DNA from 3 places in the Mesorhizobium sp. B2-8-5 genome. Region 1 is predicted to be linked to each of the others. Evidence: riboswitches for the same ligand, from Rfam matches in the RefSeq annotation. Region 1 holds a riboswitch; each other region holds the start of a gene.

The links. A riboswitch is a leader RNA that binds a small molecule or an ion and turns the genes downstream of it on or off. The one in region 1 is predicted to bind cobalamin.
Region 2: another riboswitch for cobalamin. It lies ahead of bluB (5,6-dimethylbenzimidazole synthase); the one in region 1 lies ahead of FJ430_RS23325 (DUF1636 family protein).
Region 3: another riboswitch for cobalamin. It lies ahead of FJ430_RS16450 (DUF1636 family protein); the one in region 1 lies ahead of FJ430_RS23325 (DUF1636 family protein).

The regions. Positions count from the first base shown of each region.
Region 1 is NZ_CP083951.1:4,778,387-4,783,707, reverse strand. Features, by position in the region: gene FJ430_RS23340 (alanine racemase) at 1-253, shown strand, start outside; gene FJ430_RS23335 (bifunctional helix-turn-helix transcriptional regulator/GNAT family N-acetyltransferase) at 418-1,353, shown strand; gene FJ430_RS23330 (AraC family transcriptional regulator) at 1,390-2,223, opposite strand; cobalamin riboswitch at 2,457-2,663, shown strand; gene FJ430_RS23325 (DUF1636 family protein) at 2,910-3,242, shown strand; gene FJ430_RS23320 (ABC transporter ATP-binding protein) at 3,239-4,027, shown strand; gene FJ430_RS23315 (ABC transporter substrate-binding protein) at 4,060-5,007, shown strand.
Region 2 is NZ_CP083951.1:5,666,312-5,671,632, reverse strand. Features, by position in the region: gene FJ430_RS28090 (TetR/AcrR family transcriptional regulator) at 1-221, shown strand, start outside; gene FJ430_RS28085 (hypothetical protein) at 440-1,423, shown strand; gene bluB (5,6-dimethylbenzimidazole synthase) at 1,527-2,258, opposite strand; cobalamin riboswitch at 2,301-2,478, opposite strand; gene FJ430_RS28075 (histone deacetylase family protein) at 2,593-3,519, shown strand; gene FJ430_RS28070 (exodeoxyribonuclease VII small subunit) at 3,523-3,774, shown strand; gene FJ430_RS28065 (DUF2277 domain-containing protein) at 3,832-4,098, shown strand; gene FJ430_RS28060 (pirin family protein) at 4,108-5,028, shown strand; gene dxs (1-deoxy-D-xylulose-5-phosphate synthase) at 5,155-5,321, shown strand, end outside.
Region 3 is NZ_CP083951.1:3,400,588-3,405,908, forward strand. Features, by position in the region: gene FJ430_RS16440 (cobaltochelatase subunit CobN) at 1-646, opposite strand, end outside; gene cobW (cobalamin biosynthesis protein CobW) at 665-1,702, opposite strand; gene FJ430_RS16450 (DUF1636 family protein) at 1,705-2,130, opposite strand; cobalamin riboswitch at 2,170-2,373, opposite strand; gene FJ430_RS16455 (winged helix-turn-helix domain-containing protein) at 2,403-3,602, opposite strand; gene FJ430_RS16460 (NADH-quinone oxidoreductase subunit A) at 3,936-4,301, shown strand; gene FJ430_RS16465 (NuoB/complex I 20 kDa subunit family protein) at 4,292-4,873, shown strand; gene FJ430_RS16470 (NADH-quinone oxidoreductase subunit C) at 4,878-5,321, shown strand, end outside.

The DNA.
Region 1 (5,321 bases):
GGGCTGCTATCTCTACGGCGGCAAGTGGATGGCCGAACCGGTGTTTCCCGAAGGCATGAGGCCGAACGGCTTGATCGGTCTGTCCTCCAACCAGCAGTTCATGGGGCTGCCCGCGGGCGCGGACGTGAAGCCCGGCGACTACGCCTTGCTGCGGCCGACACAGAGCGAGGCGGTCCTGCAGCATTTCGGGGCGATCGGGGTGTTTTCGGCCGGGCGCATCGTGGAGTTCTGGCCGGTGCTGCCGATGGGGTGAGGGACGCTTCGGCGCTCGCTATTAGCACTGGTGACCGTGAGGTCGTCATTCTAGGGTCTGCGCTCCGCTTCGCGTCGCTCCGCCCTAGAATGACGAAGGCGGGACCTATTCGTTGACTCAGTCAACTAAATGATTGATCCTGTCCAAGACAGGAGGAAATCCCCATGACGATCCACGACCGCCCCGGCAAGGAGCGCATCGACACGGTCCGGTCCTTCAACCGATTCTACACCCGCCAGATCGGCCTGCTCGACGAGGGCCTGTTGAGGAGCCCGTTCTCGCTGACCGAGGCGCGGGTGCTCTATGAGCTTGCGCATCGCGACGGGCTCGTCGCCAGCGACCTGATCCGCGAGCTTGGCCTCGACCCCGGCTATGTCAGCCGTCTTCTCAAGAAATTCGAGGAGCGCGGCCTGGTCGAGCGCGAAGCCACCGAGGCGGATGCGCGCCGCGCCTCGATCGCGCTGACGCCCGCGGGCAGGCAGGCCTTCGCGCCGCTCAACCAGGATTCGCACGACCAGGTGCGGGCGCTGCTCGATCGCCTGGCGCCTGTCGACCAGGAGCGGCTGGTCAAGGCCATGCGTACCGTACAGGAGCTGCTCGGCGACAAACCCGAACCGAAGGAAGCCTACATCCTGCGGCCGCTGCAGGTTGGCGACATCGGTTGGATCACGCGCCGCCAGGGCATGCTCTACACGCAGGAGTATGGTTGGGACGGGACCTTCGAGGCGCTGGTCGCCGAAATCCTTGGCGAATTCGTCAAGAAGTTCGATCCGAAGTGGGAGCGTGCCTGGATCGCCGAGCGCGCGGGCGAGGTTGTCGGTTCCGTCTTCGTCGTGCGCAAGTCGCCGGAGGTGGCGAAGCTCAGGCTGCTCTATGTCGAGCCATCGGCGCGCGGCCTTGGCATCGGTGCGCGCCTGGTCGACGAAAGCATCGCCTTCGCGCGCGCCAAGGGCTACAAGACGCTGACCTTATGGACCAATGACATACTGGGCGCGGCCCGCCGCATCTATCAAGCAGTGGGTTTCAAGCTGGTCGACGAGGAACGCCACCATTCGTTCGGCAAGGACCTTGTCGGGCAGACGTGGGATCTGGAACTTTAGCTCTTTGCCTTCTCCCACAAGGTGAAGGGAAGGCGCTCACCCCTTCACCGGCAACCAGATCTCCAACCCGCCATTGCCGGTGCGCGCGTCGAATTCGGGTCCATAGCGCTCGAATTCCGGCGCGTCGGCGATTTCGTGGCCGGATGGCGGCAGCCAGCTGTTCCAGATCGTGTTGATGGTCCGGCGGATGGCCGAGATGTGCTCGCGATGCGAGAACACCGCGTATTTCCGCGCCGGCACCCGCACGCGATAGAAATCCTTCGGCAGATCGGAGAAATCCGTCACCTCGACCCCGACGACATAGTCGAAATTGCCGGCATCGTCGCCATTCGTGCACACGCCGTAGAAGACGCCAGGCACTTCGCCTGGAATGTTGCCGATATAGGGTGCGAAGCGCTGCCATTGCATTGGAATGCCGGCGCTGGTCTCGCAGCTGTAGCGCTCGCCGAGACCGGCGATGAGGAAGGGGCGGCTGGTCTCGAAGCGCGGCGGCTCGAGAGTGGTGAGAAGCGAACTGTCCATCAGAATGGGCTCCACGAGGTCGAGGTTTTGGGTCGAGCCTTGCGCGCGCACCAATTCCGGCGTGGTGCCGAACGCCTCGCGAAAGGCCCGCGTGAAAGCCTCATGCGAGCCGTAGCCGGCATCGAGCGCGACCAAAAGAATATCGGGCGCGCCGCCGGCCAGCTTGCGCGCCGCTTCGCTCAAGCGGCGCGCTCGCATATAACCCATGACCGATCGTCCCGTGGCGGCGCCGAAGGCGCGCGTCACATGGAAGCGCGACACGCCGCTGCTTGCCGCTATTTCGTCGAGGCTGATCGCGTCCGGCAGATGGCTTTCGACAAACCACAGCGCTTTCTCGGTCGGGTTCATGTTTCCTCGCATCTGGCGGGGCGACACTAGTCCCCGCACCGGCGGCCAGTTTGATCGAAATTGCGCTTCAAGCGAAGTCGAATGACGTTGACAAGCCAAGGCAGCGTATTCTATTTGGTAATGTTATTACATATCAAAACGAAGCAAGCGACTTGCGGCACCGACACGAGGATCCCGCCATGTCTTTCGCGCCATGGGCGGACAGAAGCCGTTGCGACTCGCACGCGGACAACCTACGATGGCTGCGCCATGGTCCCCGAGCCGCAAGGCGAGGGGTGAAAAGGGAACACGGTGAGATCCGGTCTGGATTGAACCCGTGGCTGCCCCCGCAACTGTGAGCGGCGAGCTCCATCCGAAACGCCACTGGCCGGCAAGGCTGGGAAGGCGGATGGCGCAACGACCCGCGAGCCAGGAGACCTGCCATCGACATGAGTTGACCGGACGGGGTGTGCCGGGAGGAGACGCGGGCGCCGGTCTTGTCGGCCGGCTCGTCCAGCATCCTTCCGTCGCCATTTTGGAAAGTGACGGAAATGTTGGACGCCTCGAGAGCAATTCCAGGAAAAGTGTGTAGCGGTTTTCCGTCTGGAATTGCGTCAAAACAAAGAGATAGAGCGGTTCGCCGTTTCCGTGAAACGGTGAAACGCTCGAGCCATCGCATCATCGTCTGTTCTCTGTGTCGCGATACCGTGACCGGACTGAGGTCCGGCGAGGGTTTGTGCGCCGACCTGCGTTCCAGGCTTTCCTTGCAGCCGGCGCCTTCCTTTGCCGTCGAGACCATCGACTGCATGGCGGGTTGCGCGCGGCCGCTCACCGTGGCCTTCAAGGCGCAAGGCAAAGCCACCTATCTCTTCGGTTCCATCGACAGGGGCACCGACGCCGGCGCGCTGGTGGAATTTGCCAGGCTCTATGCCTCGCTGCCCGACGGCTGGTGCAATTCCGGCCAGCGCCCGGCAAGGCTCGCCGGCAAGATACTGGCGCGCATCCCCGCCGCGGGTAAGGCCAGGGAGCAAGTCCGGTGAGCGCGCCCCTGCTTGAAGCCCGCGATCTGGGCGCCACGGCAAACGGCCGGACGCTGGTCGAGGATGTCAGCCTGTCGCTGGCGGCGGGTGAGCGCCTCGCCATTATCGGCCCGAACGGCGCCGGCAAGACGACTCTGCTGCGAATGTTGTGCGGGGCGTTGTCGCCGAGCCACGGCGAGGTTCGCCTGGCCGGGCGCCGGCTGGATAGGATCACCGCCGCCGAGCGGGCGCTCAGCATCGCCGTCGTCGGCCAGACGGACCAGCCGGATCCACGGCTGGCGCTCATCGACTATGTCGAGCTTGGCCGCGTCCCGCATGCCGGCCTGAGGCGCCGGCACGACGACCGCGACATCGTCGTCGAAGCACTGCGCCGGACGGGGCTCTTGCCACTGCTCGCGCGCAGCATCGGCTCGCTCTCCGGCGGCGAGCGCCAGCGCGCACAGCTCGCCCGTGCCATCGCGCAAGAGCCGAAGATCCTGTTCCTCGACGAGCCGACCAACCACCTTGACCCGCGCGCCCGCGCAGAACTGCTCGAACTGGTGGCCGAATTCAGCATGACCGTGGTCGCCGTGCTGCACGATCTCGCCTTGGTGGCGCCCTTCGCCACCAACGTCGCGGTGATGAGCAACGCCCGGCTGCACGCGCTGGCGCCGCCCCGCGAGGCGCTGGCGCAGCCGCATATCCGCGAGGTTTTCGGCATCGACGTGCTGCGCCTGCGGCACCCGACCGAGGACCGCGAGCTCACCGTCTTCGAGCTGCCCACGCGCGCTTCCTCGTCATCCTGAGCCTGCCCAACCCAAACAAGGAGCACCACCCCGTGAAACGCCTCGCTTTGTCGTTTGCCTTCTCGCTTCTCGCCTCGGCCGCCTTCGCCTTCCCGGTCACCGTCGACAGCTGCGGCAAGCCGCTCACCTTCGATGCACCGCCAAAACGCGCCGTCATCCAGGACCTCAACATGGCCGAGATGGCCTTCGCGCTGAAGCTGCAGCCGTCGATCGTCGGGCTTACCGGCATCACCGGCTGGTACAAGGTCGGCCCCGAGTTCAAGGCCGAGCAGGGCCCCATCCCGGAGCTGGCGCCAAAATATCCGACGCTGGAAAGCCTCGTCGCCGTGCAGCCGGATTTCTTCTTCGCCGGCTGGTACTACGGCATGAAACCGGGCGGCGAGGTCACGCCCGACACGCTCGCCCCGCACGGCATCAAGACGCTGGTGCTGACCGAAAGCTGCGTCCATCTCGACAAGAACCGGCCCGCCGCCTCGATGGACTTGCTCTATGGCGATGTCGAGAAGCTCGGCAAGATCTTCGGCAAGGAGACGGAGGCCGAAAAGCTGGTCGCCGGCTGGAAGGCCGAGCTTGCCGATATCACCGCCAAGGTCGGCGACCGCAAGGGCACGCGCGTGTTCCTCTACGATTCCGGCGAGGACAAGCCCTTCACCGCCGGCAAGTTCGCCATTCCCAACGCCATGATCGCAGCCGCCGGCGGCGAGAACATCATGGCCGACATGGAGACGAACTGGGGCAACACCGACTGGGAGACGGTCGCCTCGCGCAATCCGCAGTTCCTTATCCTGCTCGATTACCAAGATGGCGGCGGCTACAGGAAGCTGTTCGATTTCCTTAAAGTCCATCCGGCCATGAAGGAGACCGACGCTGTCAGGAACGAGCGCTTCGTCGCGCTGCGCTACGCCGAGCTGACGCCCGGACCCGCCAATATCGAGGCGATCGGCAAGATCGCCAGGGCCATGTATCCGGAAGCGTTTTAGGTCTGGGGTTCTGAAGGGGTGGGGATGGCTTCATTGACGGATCGTGTGCCTGTGAATCGACCGCTTTGGAGATTGGCCAAAACACTCGCGACTTCGTCATCCACGGGCGGAGCAAGGAGCGAAGCGAGGCGGCGCAGACCCAAGGATCCATTCCGTGACGCCGAGGCGTTGCCGCTGCTCAGAATTCCGCACCGTGGCACTTCTCGTGCCAGGTCACGGCATCTACGCGACGGAGCTTCGCGCCTGCTTCGCCCCGGAATGATGGGTGGACGGCCCCTTGCGGCATCGACGAAGTCGCGGATGCCTCGGCTAAT
Region 2 (5,321 bases), 890 kb from region 1:
CCTCGATGACCGACCATCTGACGAAGCTGCAGGACGAGGGGGTGGTCGTTCCAGAGCTTGATCCCGAGACGACCTCACGGCTGATCAATGGCGCCAGCAGCCAGGCCGCGCAGCGCATCGCCAATTCGAAGGATCCCGAAGCGACGTCGAAGAAGGCGATCGCGGCGTTCAAGCAACTGCTCGAAGGCTTGCGCAAGAGGGTTGACGGCACGCTTGGGTAACCAAGCCACCGGGTTGTGCACCGCTTTCCGGCCGACGCAACCCCGCCGCGATTGACAATCAATGGGGCGAGCGCATCCTCCACCGCCAACTCTTACAGCGCCGCGCGTTCTTTGAACGCGCAAAGGACGCTGTAAAAACTTTGATTCAGCGCATGACTCTTCTCCGAAAATCCATTCCGATTTTCGGGATCATGCGCGGGGGTGTGGAGAGTCGGGGCATGTGGGACTTCAGCATCGCCAGGTCGGTGTCCATCATGATGCGGACATGGCCGTTCATCGTCTTTCGCATGATCGTCTATTTCGGCATCACGGTTGCCTACATCATGGCGACTGGGACGGGGGCCAGCGTCGGCTACGGCGTCGGCCACATCTCGACCGATCCCGACGGGCCGATGTCCTTCGCGCTCTGGGGCGGCGTGGTCGGCTTCGGCGTCGTGTCGATCGCCGTCTACTGGATCCGCGAATACATCCTCTACGTGCTGAAGGCGGGCCATATCGCCGTCATGGTGCATCTGATCGACGGCCACGATGTCCCTGACGGCCAGAACCAGATCGCCTATGCCAAGGAAGTGGTCACCCAGCGTTTCGCCGAGGCCAACATCCTTTTCGTCGTCGACCAACTGGTCAAGGGCGCCATCCGCGCCATCACCGGCCTGATCGGCGGCATAGCCGCCTTCCTGCCGATCCCGGGCCTGAGCGGCATCGTCAGCTTCATCAACACCATCATCCGTATCTCGCTGACCTATGTCGACGAGATCATCCTCGGCTACAACATCCGCATCAATTCGAACTCGCCCTTCGAGACGGCCAGGCAAGGCGTCGTCCTCTACGCCCAGAACGGCAAGCACATGGTCAAGAACGCCGTCTGGCTGGCGGCGATCATGTGGGGCGTGTCCTTCGTCATCTTCCTGTTGATGCTGGCGCCCGCCGCGGCGATCCTCTGGGTCATGCCGGGTCAGCTTGCCGGCTGGGCTTTCGTGCTGGCCATCGTCTTTGCCTGGGCCTTCAAGGCGGCCTTCATCGAGCCCTTCGCCATTGCATCGCTGATGCAGGTCTATTTCGAAGCCATCGAGGGCCAGGTGCCCAATCCCGAATGGGACCACCGGCTGGCCGAGGCCTCGTCCAAGTTCAGGGAACTGCGCGACAAGGCGCTGGGCTCCTTCGGCGGCGGCTCGCGCTGGGATACGCCCCGGGCCGCTTGATCAGGATTTCGAAGGACCGCCTAAAGCGCGTCGCGTCGAAACGGATTCACGCGACGCGCTTTTAGGTCGTTGCTTGATGCATGTCGTTGTCGCAAAACCGAGGTCACTTTTGCGCGACATGCATTAGCCTTGCGATCGCCGATTTGAGCGGCGCCTCGCCGGCGCCGCGGAAAGTCTCGCTCATCACCAACTCCGGCAGCGGCAGGCGCTTGCCCCAGCCATGGGCCTCGAGATCGGGCTTCGGCGCGAAGGCTGAGACGCGGCCCACGCAGAGATAGGCGATCGGCGTGACATGTTCGGGGATTGCGAGAAGCCGCCTCAGCGCTTCGATCTCGATGATGCTTACCCAGCCGACGCCGACACCTTCGGCACGCGCCGCCAGCCAGAAATTCTGCACCGCGCAGACGGTGCTGTAGAGATCCATCTCCGGATTATGCCAACGCCCGAGCGGCGAGTCCTTCGACCGCTGCCGGTCGCAGGTGATGCACAGATTGAGCGCGCTTTCGCAGATGCCCTCGAGCTTCAGCTTGCGGTAAAGCGCCTGCCGTTCCGCCTCGATCGCCGGCAGCTCCTGCTCGCGCGCGGCGAGGAACAGGTCGCGCACCTGCTGACGCCTGCCTGGATCGCGGATGACGATGAAGTTCCACGGCTGCATGTAGCCGACCGACGGCGCATGATGCGCGGCGGTGATGAGCCGCGCCAACACGCTGTCATCGAGGTCGTCGGGGACAAAATGGCTGCGCACGTCACGCCTGGTGAACATCGCCCGATAGACCGCGTCGCGCGCCAATTGGTCAAAGTCGTCGCCGCTCGCGGCGATCGCTGCTGCCGTCATCGCTTTTCCCCTTGCGACAAGCAGTCCCCCGCCTGACCAAGCGGAAAACCATGTCTGCCGGGCCGGTCTTCTGGCTCGGGATCCTCCCGCATCCGGCGCCTTCCCGTCATCGACAGTGGCTTTGCCGGCGCGGTCCCCCTCACAGCGTTGGGCACGCCACGGAGTTCAACCGTGTTCCCGATTCTCCCGCGTCGCGGGCACCAGGCAGCGAAGAACCTTACCGCGAAGCTTGCGCCGCGCCAATGGCGCCAGCGACACGGGCTGGCGCAATTTTCCCCAGCCATTCGGCTTTCAAACATGGTCATCCGCGCCGCCGGTGCCTAGATTAGGCGCCATGGCCACCCGTCTCTACACGCACCCGATCTTTCTGGAACACCTCACGCCGCCCGGCCATCCCGAGCGGCCCGACCGCCTGCGCGCCATCGAACGCGTGCTCGACGACGAGGCTTTTTCGGCGCTCGACCGCGTCAAGGCGCCCGAAGGCGATGAGAAAACGATCCTCTATGCGCATCCCGAGGATTTCGTCGAGCGCGTGCGCGCGGCGATCCCTGAGAACGGCATCGTCTCGATCGACGCCGATACCAGCGCCAGCCCGAAAAGCTGGCAGGCCGTGGTGACGGCGATCGGCGGCGCCAACGCGGCGGTAGACGACGTCTTCGAGGGCCGTGCCGCCAACGTCTTCGTCGCCGCCCGTCCGCCGGGTCACCACGCCGAAAAGACCACCGCGATGGGCTTCTGCCTGTTCAACACGGCCGCGATCGCCGCCCGCTACGCGCAGAAGAAGCATCAGGCCGAGCGCGTCGCCATCGTCGACTGGGACGTCCACCACGGCAACGGCACACAGGACATTTTTTGGGACGACCCGTCGGTTCTCTATTGCTCGACGCACCAGATGCCGCTTTATCCCGGTACCGGAGCGAAAAGTGAAACCGGCGCCGGCAATATCATCAACGCGCCGCTCGCGCCGCAGACCGGCAGCGACCTGTTCCGCGACGCCTTCCTGTCGCGCGTGCTGCCCTCCATCGATGCGTTTGCGCCGGACCTGATCATCATTTCAGCCGGCTTCGACGCGCACCACCGCGATCCGCTGGCCGAGATCAACCTGACCGAGGACGATTTCGACTGGGCGACCGGGCAATTGATGGAGCGCGCCGGACGCCACAGCTCCAACAGGCTCGTCAGCTTGCTGGAAGGCGGCTACGATCTGCAGGGACTGGCATTTTCAGTCGCCGCCCATGTCGGGCGGCTGATGAAGGGATAGGGTATGGCATTGGAAGACAATGAGGACGTCAAGGCGATGAGCTTCGAACAGGCGCTAGACGCTCTGGAGAAGATCGTCGATGATCTTGAGCGCGGCGACGTCCCGCTCGACCAGTCGATCAAGATCTATGAGCGCGGCGAAGCGCTGAAGGCGCATTGTGACCGGCTGCTGAAAGCGGCCGAGGACAAGGTCGAGAAGATCAGGCTGTCGCGCGACGGCAAGCCGGTAGGAACGGAGCCGCTCGACGCAGAGTAACGACGCAGAGTAATTTGGACGACGGTGGGCAAAGAAAGCAGGTAAGGAGTTCAAGCTATGTGCCGCAACATCAAGACCCTGGCCAATTTCGAGCCGCCGGCGACCAATGACGAAGTGCATGACGCAGCGCTGCAATTCGTGCGCAAGCTGAGCGGCTCGACCAAGCCCTCCAAGCGCAACGAACATGCCTTCCACCATGCGGTCGAGGCGATCACAGCTGTCGCGCGCGAATTGATCGATTCGCTCGAAACCAACCAGGAACCGCGCAACCGCGAGGAAGAAGCTGCCAAGGCGAAGGCCAGGTCGGCGCTGCGTTTCGCCTGAGGATCCGACATGAGCTTCTTTCCGGGAAACGATCCTGAACCGGGCGATGCCTTCGCCTGCGACCAGATCGAGCTGATGGTCGTCCCCAACGCCAAGGACATTGGCGGCTTCGAGGTGCGCCGCGCCCTGCCGACGGCGAAGCGCCGTCTGGTCGGGCCGTTCATCTTCTTCGACCGCATGGGGCCAGCGATCCTGCGCGCCGGCCATGCGCTCGACGTGCGTCCGCATCCGCATATCGGCCTCTCCACCGTCACCTACCTGTTCGACGGCAAGATCAGGCATCGCGATTCGCTCGGCACCGAAATGGTGATCGCGCCGGGCGACGTGAATTTGATGACAGCCGGGCGCGGTATCGTCCATTCCGAGCGCACGCCGGAGGAGTTGCGCGGCGCGCCGATGTCGGTCTCCGGCCTGCAGACCTGGCTGGCGCTGCCCGACGGCAAGGAGGAGATTGCCCCGGTGTTCGCGAACACGTCGGTGGCCCGCTTGCCGCAGATCGATGCCGAGGGCGTCAGCGGCCGCGTCGTCATCGGCGAATTCTCAGGCCTGCGCTCGCCCGTGGCGACCGCTTCGGACACGCTTTACGCCGATCTCAGGCTGGCGGCGGGCGCGAGCGTGAAGATCCCGGCCGATGCCGAGGAGCGCGCCATCTACACGTTGGAAGGCGACGTCTCGATCGCCGGCGATATTTTCCCGGCCGAGCGGCTCCTCGTGTTCAAGCCGGGCGAGGAGATCATCGTTTCCTCCGAGCGCGGCGCGCATTTCATGCTGTTCGGCGGCGCTTCGCTGGGCTCCAAGCGCTACATCTGGTGGAATTTCGTCTCGTCCTCGAAGGAACGCATCGAGCAGGCCAAGCAGGAATGGAAGACAGGCCGCTTCGATATCGTTCCCGGCGATGAGGAAGAGTTCATCCCGTTGCCCGAAGGTTAGGATAGGCGTCGTCGGCGCGTCACTGACGCGCATTTACATTCGCCCGCCGGCGGCCTATTCCGCGCATGATTATGGCGCAATCTGCTGATAGCGCCGTGTTCGATCGATAAGGCAGGACGCGCCCGAGTGAAGCCAGACACGCCGCTGCTCGACAAGGTCCGCATTCCGGCGGATTTGCGGACGCTCGATGAGGCCGCGCTGCCGCAATTTGCCGCGGAACTGCGCGCCGAGCTCATCGACGCCGTCTCGCAGACGGGCGGCCACCTCGGCGCCGGGCTCGGCGTCGTCGAGCT
Region 3 (5,321 bases), 1.4 Mb from region 1:
CTGATCTCCCCCCTTGCGGGGGAGATGTCCGGCAGGACAGAGGGGGGTGCGAAGGAATGCCGACCCTTGAAACGTTCGACTTCTCGACGACACCAACTCCCGGCTCATAATACCCCGCCTTCGGCACACTGACCGCATCAACCACGGCCGCCTCAGCCCCCGCAAGCTTTGCCAGCCTTTGCACCAGCGCCGCCATATTGGCCGGCCCGCCTTCGCGGAAATAGCCGAGCAGGGCGTCGAGCTCGGCGCGCGGCAGGGTCGAGCCTTCGATCAGGCGCTGGTCCTCGTCATGGCTTTCGCCGGGCAGCAGCGCCAGCTTGATGCCGCGCTCGCGCGCGACCGCAGCGAGCTGGTCGCAGCCATAGCGCCACCACTCATAGCCGCCGAGGATGCGCACCAGGACGACCTTGGCGTGACGGGCGACGCTGTCGATCCACAGGTCCACCGACATCGGATGGCGAAGGTCGCGAAGGGCCGCCAGCCGCATCGAGGGTAGCCGCTCCGCATCCGCCTTCCAGGCGGCGGCCAGACCGGCGAGGTCGCTGTCGGTGAAGGACAGGGCCACCACATCCGCAGGCGTCTGCCTGAGGTCGACCGGCTCGGCGAGATCGTCGAGCGAAGCGGATGTCGTGGTGAGAATATGCATCGCTTTTTGGTCTTAGCCTCAGCCGGCGAGGATACGCTCGATCGCCGGGCGGTTCAGCCCCTTGAGGCCGATGACGACCAGCCGCGAGCGGCGATCGTCATCCGCCGTCCAGGCGCGGTCGTAGTAGTGGTTGACGCGCGGGCCAACGGCCTGGAGCAAGAGACGCATCGGCTTGCCACCAACCTCGACGAAGCCTTTGACGCGCAGCACGTTTTCCTGCTCGGCGGCAAGGGCGACGCGCTTGGCCAACTCATCGGGATTGGCGACCGACGGGACGTCGATGACGAAGGAATCGAAATCGTCATGCTCATGGTCGAGCTCGTCGTCGTGGTGGGTCTTGCGGTTCTCGATGTCGTCCTCGACGGCGAGCCCGAGGCCGAGCAGCACCGACGGGTCGACCTTGCCTTGCGCGGTCGGAACGATCTTCACGGCGCGCGCGACGTGCTTGCCGATGACGGCGTTGGCGCGCTGCGATCCGGCCGCATCCATCAGGTCGCTCTTCGACAGGATGATCAGGTCGGCGCAGGCAATCTGGTCCTCGAATACCTCTTCGACCGGATCGTCATGGTCGAGCGTCACGTCCGCGGCGCGCTGGGCCTGCAGGGCATCCATGTCGGAAGCGACGCGGCCGTCGGCCAGCGCCGGGCCATCAACAACGGCGACGACCCCGTCGACCGTGACGCGGCTCTTGACCGTCGGCCACTGGAAGGCCTGGACTAGCGGCTTCGGCAGAGCGAGGCCGGAGGTCTCGATCAGGATGTGGTCGACCTTGGGGTTGAGCGACAGGATCTGGTCGAGCGCCGGCACGAAATCGTCGGCCACGGTGCAGCAGATGCAGCCATTGGCGAGCTCGACGATGTTTTCCTCCGGGCATGTGTCGACGCCGCAGCCTTTCAGTATCTCGCCGTCGATGCCGACATCACCGAACTCGTTGACGATGATCGCCAGCCGCTTGCCCTTGGCGTTCTCGAGCAGGTTGCGGATCAGCGTCGTCTTGCCGGCGCCGAGGAAGCCGGTGACGACGGTGCAGGGAACACGAGAAACGGAAGCGTTCATGGTCAGTCCTTCAGCATGTCGAGGGGAGGAATGCGGGCAACCAGGCCGCGCTTGAGAGAGTCGGGCCGGCCGCGCCAGGGGACCAGGCCGTCGGTCGAGATGGCGAAGAGCTTTGCGCCGGTGATGAGGTCGGCGCCGCTGGTCGGGGTCAGATCGCCGAAGACATAGCTCCAGCAGCCGTCGCGCAGCAGCGCGGCGCTCAGCCGGCGCTTGCAATTGCCGAGGCATTCGACGGTGCGGATGTTGATGTTTTCGCCGGAGGCAGCCCGGCGCGTGTCCTCGGCGAGCAGCGCGCCGGCACGCGGATGGCCGTCCGAGCCGGTTTCGTCGCGGCAAGAGGAGCAGACGATGACGGTCACGCCGGCCAGCGCGTCGGGCTCGGACGAAATATCCGCACTGTTTGCCGGGAAACTGCCGTTACGATCCAAAACCAGGCTCCTTGCCCGGAAAACCCGCCGGGCATTCGGATACTTAAAGTTTCAGACGGCAGGTCTCCTGGCTCGCGAGTCGTCGCCTTGAAGGCCGCCTTCCCGGGAACATCCCAGTGGTTTTCGGCCGGGGCTCGTCGCTTACAGTTGCGGGGACAGCCGCGGATTTGGGCGTTGGCCCGCACCGCATTCCCTCTTGGCTCCTCCCTTTGCCGGGAGAAGACCGTCTGCGGCGGATTTAGGCTTACGGCCGGGTGCCTGTCAACGCACGGCTACGACACCGCGATGTCGGCCAGCGCCGGCCCGAGGTCGCCGGCCGGCGTCACTTCGATCGCTCCCAGGCCGAGCCAGCCCTGCATTTGCTGCAGTTCGTCGAAGAGTTGGGCCGCCGTTTCGGCGGGGGCGCCGGCCTCTGCAAAGGCGGCATGGACGCGCAGCACGCTCGCCGGCCGATCGGCTCGCAGATCGACACGGGCGACGATGCGGTCGCCAAGCAGGAAGGGCAGCACGTAGTAGCCGTATTGGCGCTTTTCGGCCGGCGTGTAGATCTCGATGCGGTAGCGGAAGCCGAAGAGTTTTTCCGTCCGGGTGCGCTCGAAGACGACGGGATCGAAGGGGGCGAGCAGGGCGCGGGCCTCTATCCGGCGTGGAAAGCGGGCGTCCTTGTGGAGATAGGCGGTCTTGTCCCAGCTCTCGACCTTCACAGGCAGCAGTTCGCCCGCTTCGACCAGTTCCTCGATGCGGTCTTTCGTATCGCCCGGCGCGAGACGAAAATAGTCGCGAAGGTCGCCATAGGTGGCGATGCCATGGGCGCGGGCCGAGATGCGCAGCAATTCGCGATGCGCGTCCTCGACCGAGGGTACCGGCAGGTCGAGTACGGCCTGCGGCAAAACGCGCTCGGGCAGGTCGTAATAGCGTTCGAAGCCGCGCCGGTAGGCGGTGGTGATGCGTCCGGCCCAGAACAGCCATTCAAAAGCGTGCTTGGCCTCGCTCCAGCCCCACCAGCCGCCATTGCCCTTGTGGCCTTCGATGTCGGACGCGGCGATCGGGCCGCGTTCGGCGACCTGCGCATAGATCTCGTCGATCATCGCCTTACGCTCCCGGCCCCATTTCGCCAGGCCGAGATACATCTCGTCGCCCTGCTCGGCGCGCAGCATGCGCCAGCGCATCAAAGGGTAGGTTTCGACAGGCAGGAACGACGCCTCATGCGCCCAATACTCAAAGACCGCGCGCTTGCGGGTGACCGCGGCGTTGTCGAGCAGCGCAAGCGGGTAGGGGCCGAGGCGAGAATAGAGCGGCATATAATGAGCACGCACCACAGCGCTGACGGAATCGATCTGCAACAGGCCGGTTCGTGAAAGCACGCGCGCAAGGTGGCGGCGATCCGGAACGCCGCCGGGCCTAGGGTCGTTGAACCCCTGTGCTCCGAGCGCAATGCGCCTCGCCATGGCCAGCGAAATCTTGTCCTTCATCAAGGCGCCCTTGCGCTGATCATTTGCCGGATTTTTAGCCGGTGATTCCGGCGATGCTAGCAGGCAAATGGCGGGAGATATGTCAGGAGAGAAAAGTGGAGTAAAAAGCGAAGGAAATCAAACAGGAGCGGATCGGACCAGTTTCTTCCGATAAGGCGTCCAGGGTCGCGAATTGAACAAGGTTTGACTTGCGTCACCGAAACCGCTGCGCTAACCCTCGCCGCGTTGCAGCATGGGCCCCTTAAAACGGTTCAGCGGTTAAACTGTCACGCTTCCGCATTAGAGTTCGTTGCTGTAATCAAAGTGAACTGCCCGCCTAAGGAAAGCCGCCGCATGAGCGCACTCCTGAGTTCATATCTGCCGATCGTCCTGTTCATCGCCGTGGCGCTGGTCGTCGGCCTTGCGCTGCTCATAGCGCCGTTCCTGGTGGCCTACCGCAATCCCGACCCGGAAAAGCTTTCCGCCTATGAATGCGGCTTCAACTCGTTTGACGACGCCCGTATGAAATTCGACATCCGCTTCTACCTGGTGTCGATCCTGTTCATCATCTTCGATCTCGAAGTCGCCTTCCTGTTCCCGTGGGCGGTCTCCTTCTCCAAGGTCGGCATGCTCGGCTTCTGGTCGATGATGGTGTTCCTGGCGGTGCTGACCATCGGCTTTGCCTATGAATGGAAAAAAGGAGCGCTGGAATGGGATTGAACGACAGTTCAGGCACCCTCGTCGCGCCGAAGCCCAAGGGCATCATCGACCCCAACACCGGCAGGCCGGTGGGGGAGGACGATCCCTTCTTCCTCGAAATCAACAATGAACTGGCCGACAAGGGTTTCCTTGTCACCTCGACCGAAGCGCTGATCACCTGGGCGCGCAGCGGCTCGCTGATGTTCATGACCTTCGGCCTCGCGTGCTGCGCGGTCGAGATGATCCACACCTCGATGCCGCGCTATGACTCGGAGCGCTTCGGCGTCGCGCCGCGCGCGTCGCCGCGCCAGTCCGACATCATGATCGTCGCCGGCACGCTGACCAACAAGATGGCCCCGGCGCTGCGCAAGGTCTACGACCAGATGCCGGAGCCGCGCTACGTCATCTCGATGGGCTCCTGCGCCAATGGCGGCGGCTATTACCACTATTCCTATTCGGTGGTGCGCGGCTGCGACCGCGTCGTGCCGGTCGACATCTATGTGCCCGGCTGCCCGCCGAGCGCGGAAGCGCTGCTCTACGGCATTCTCCTTCTGCAGAAGAAGATCCGCCGCACCGGCACGATCGAACGGTGAGCCGATGACCCAGGCGTTGAACGAACTCTCCACCTATCTCGGCGAGAAGCTCTCCGGCCGCATCGGCGAAGCCGTGCTTGCCTACGGCGAACTGACGGTTTCGGTTGAACCGGGCAATCTGATCGAGGTAGCGACCTTCCTGCGCGACGATCCGCGCTGCCAGTTCATCTCGATCATCGACGTCTGCGGAGCGGACTACCCGTCGCGCGCCAGGCGCTTCGACGTCGTCTATCACCTATTGTCGCCGAAGCAGAATGTGCGCATCCGGCTCAAGGTCCAGGCCGACGAGGAGACGCTGGTGCCGTCGCTGACCGGCGTCTATCCCGGTGCCGACTGGTTCGAGCGCGAGACCTACGACCTTTACGGCGTGCTGTTTTCGGGCCATCCAGACCTGCGCCGCATTCTCACCGACTATGGTTTCGAGGGCCATCCGCTGCGCAAGGATTTC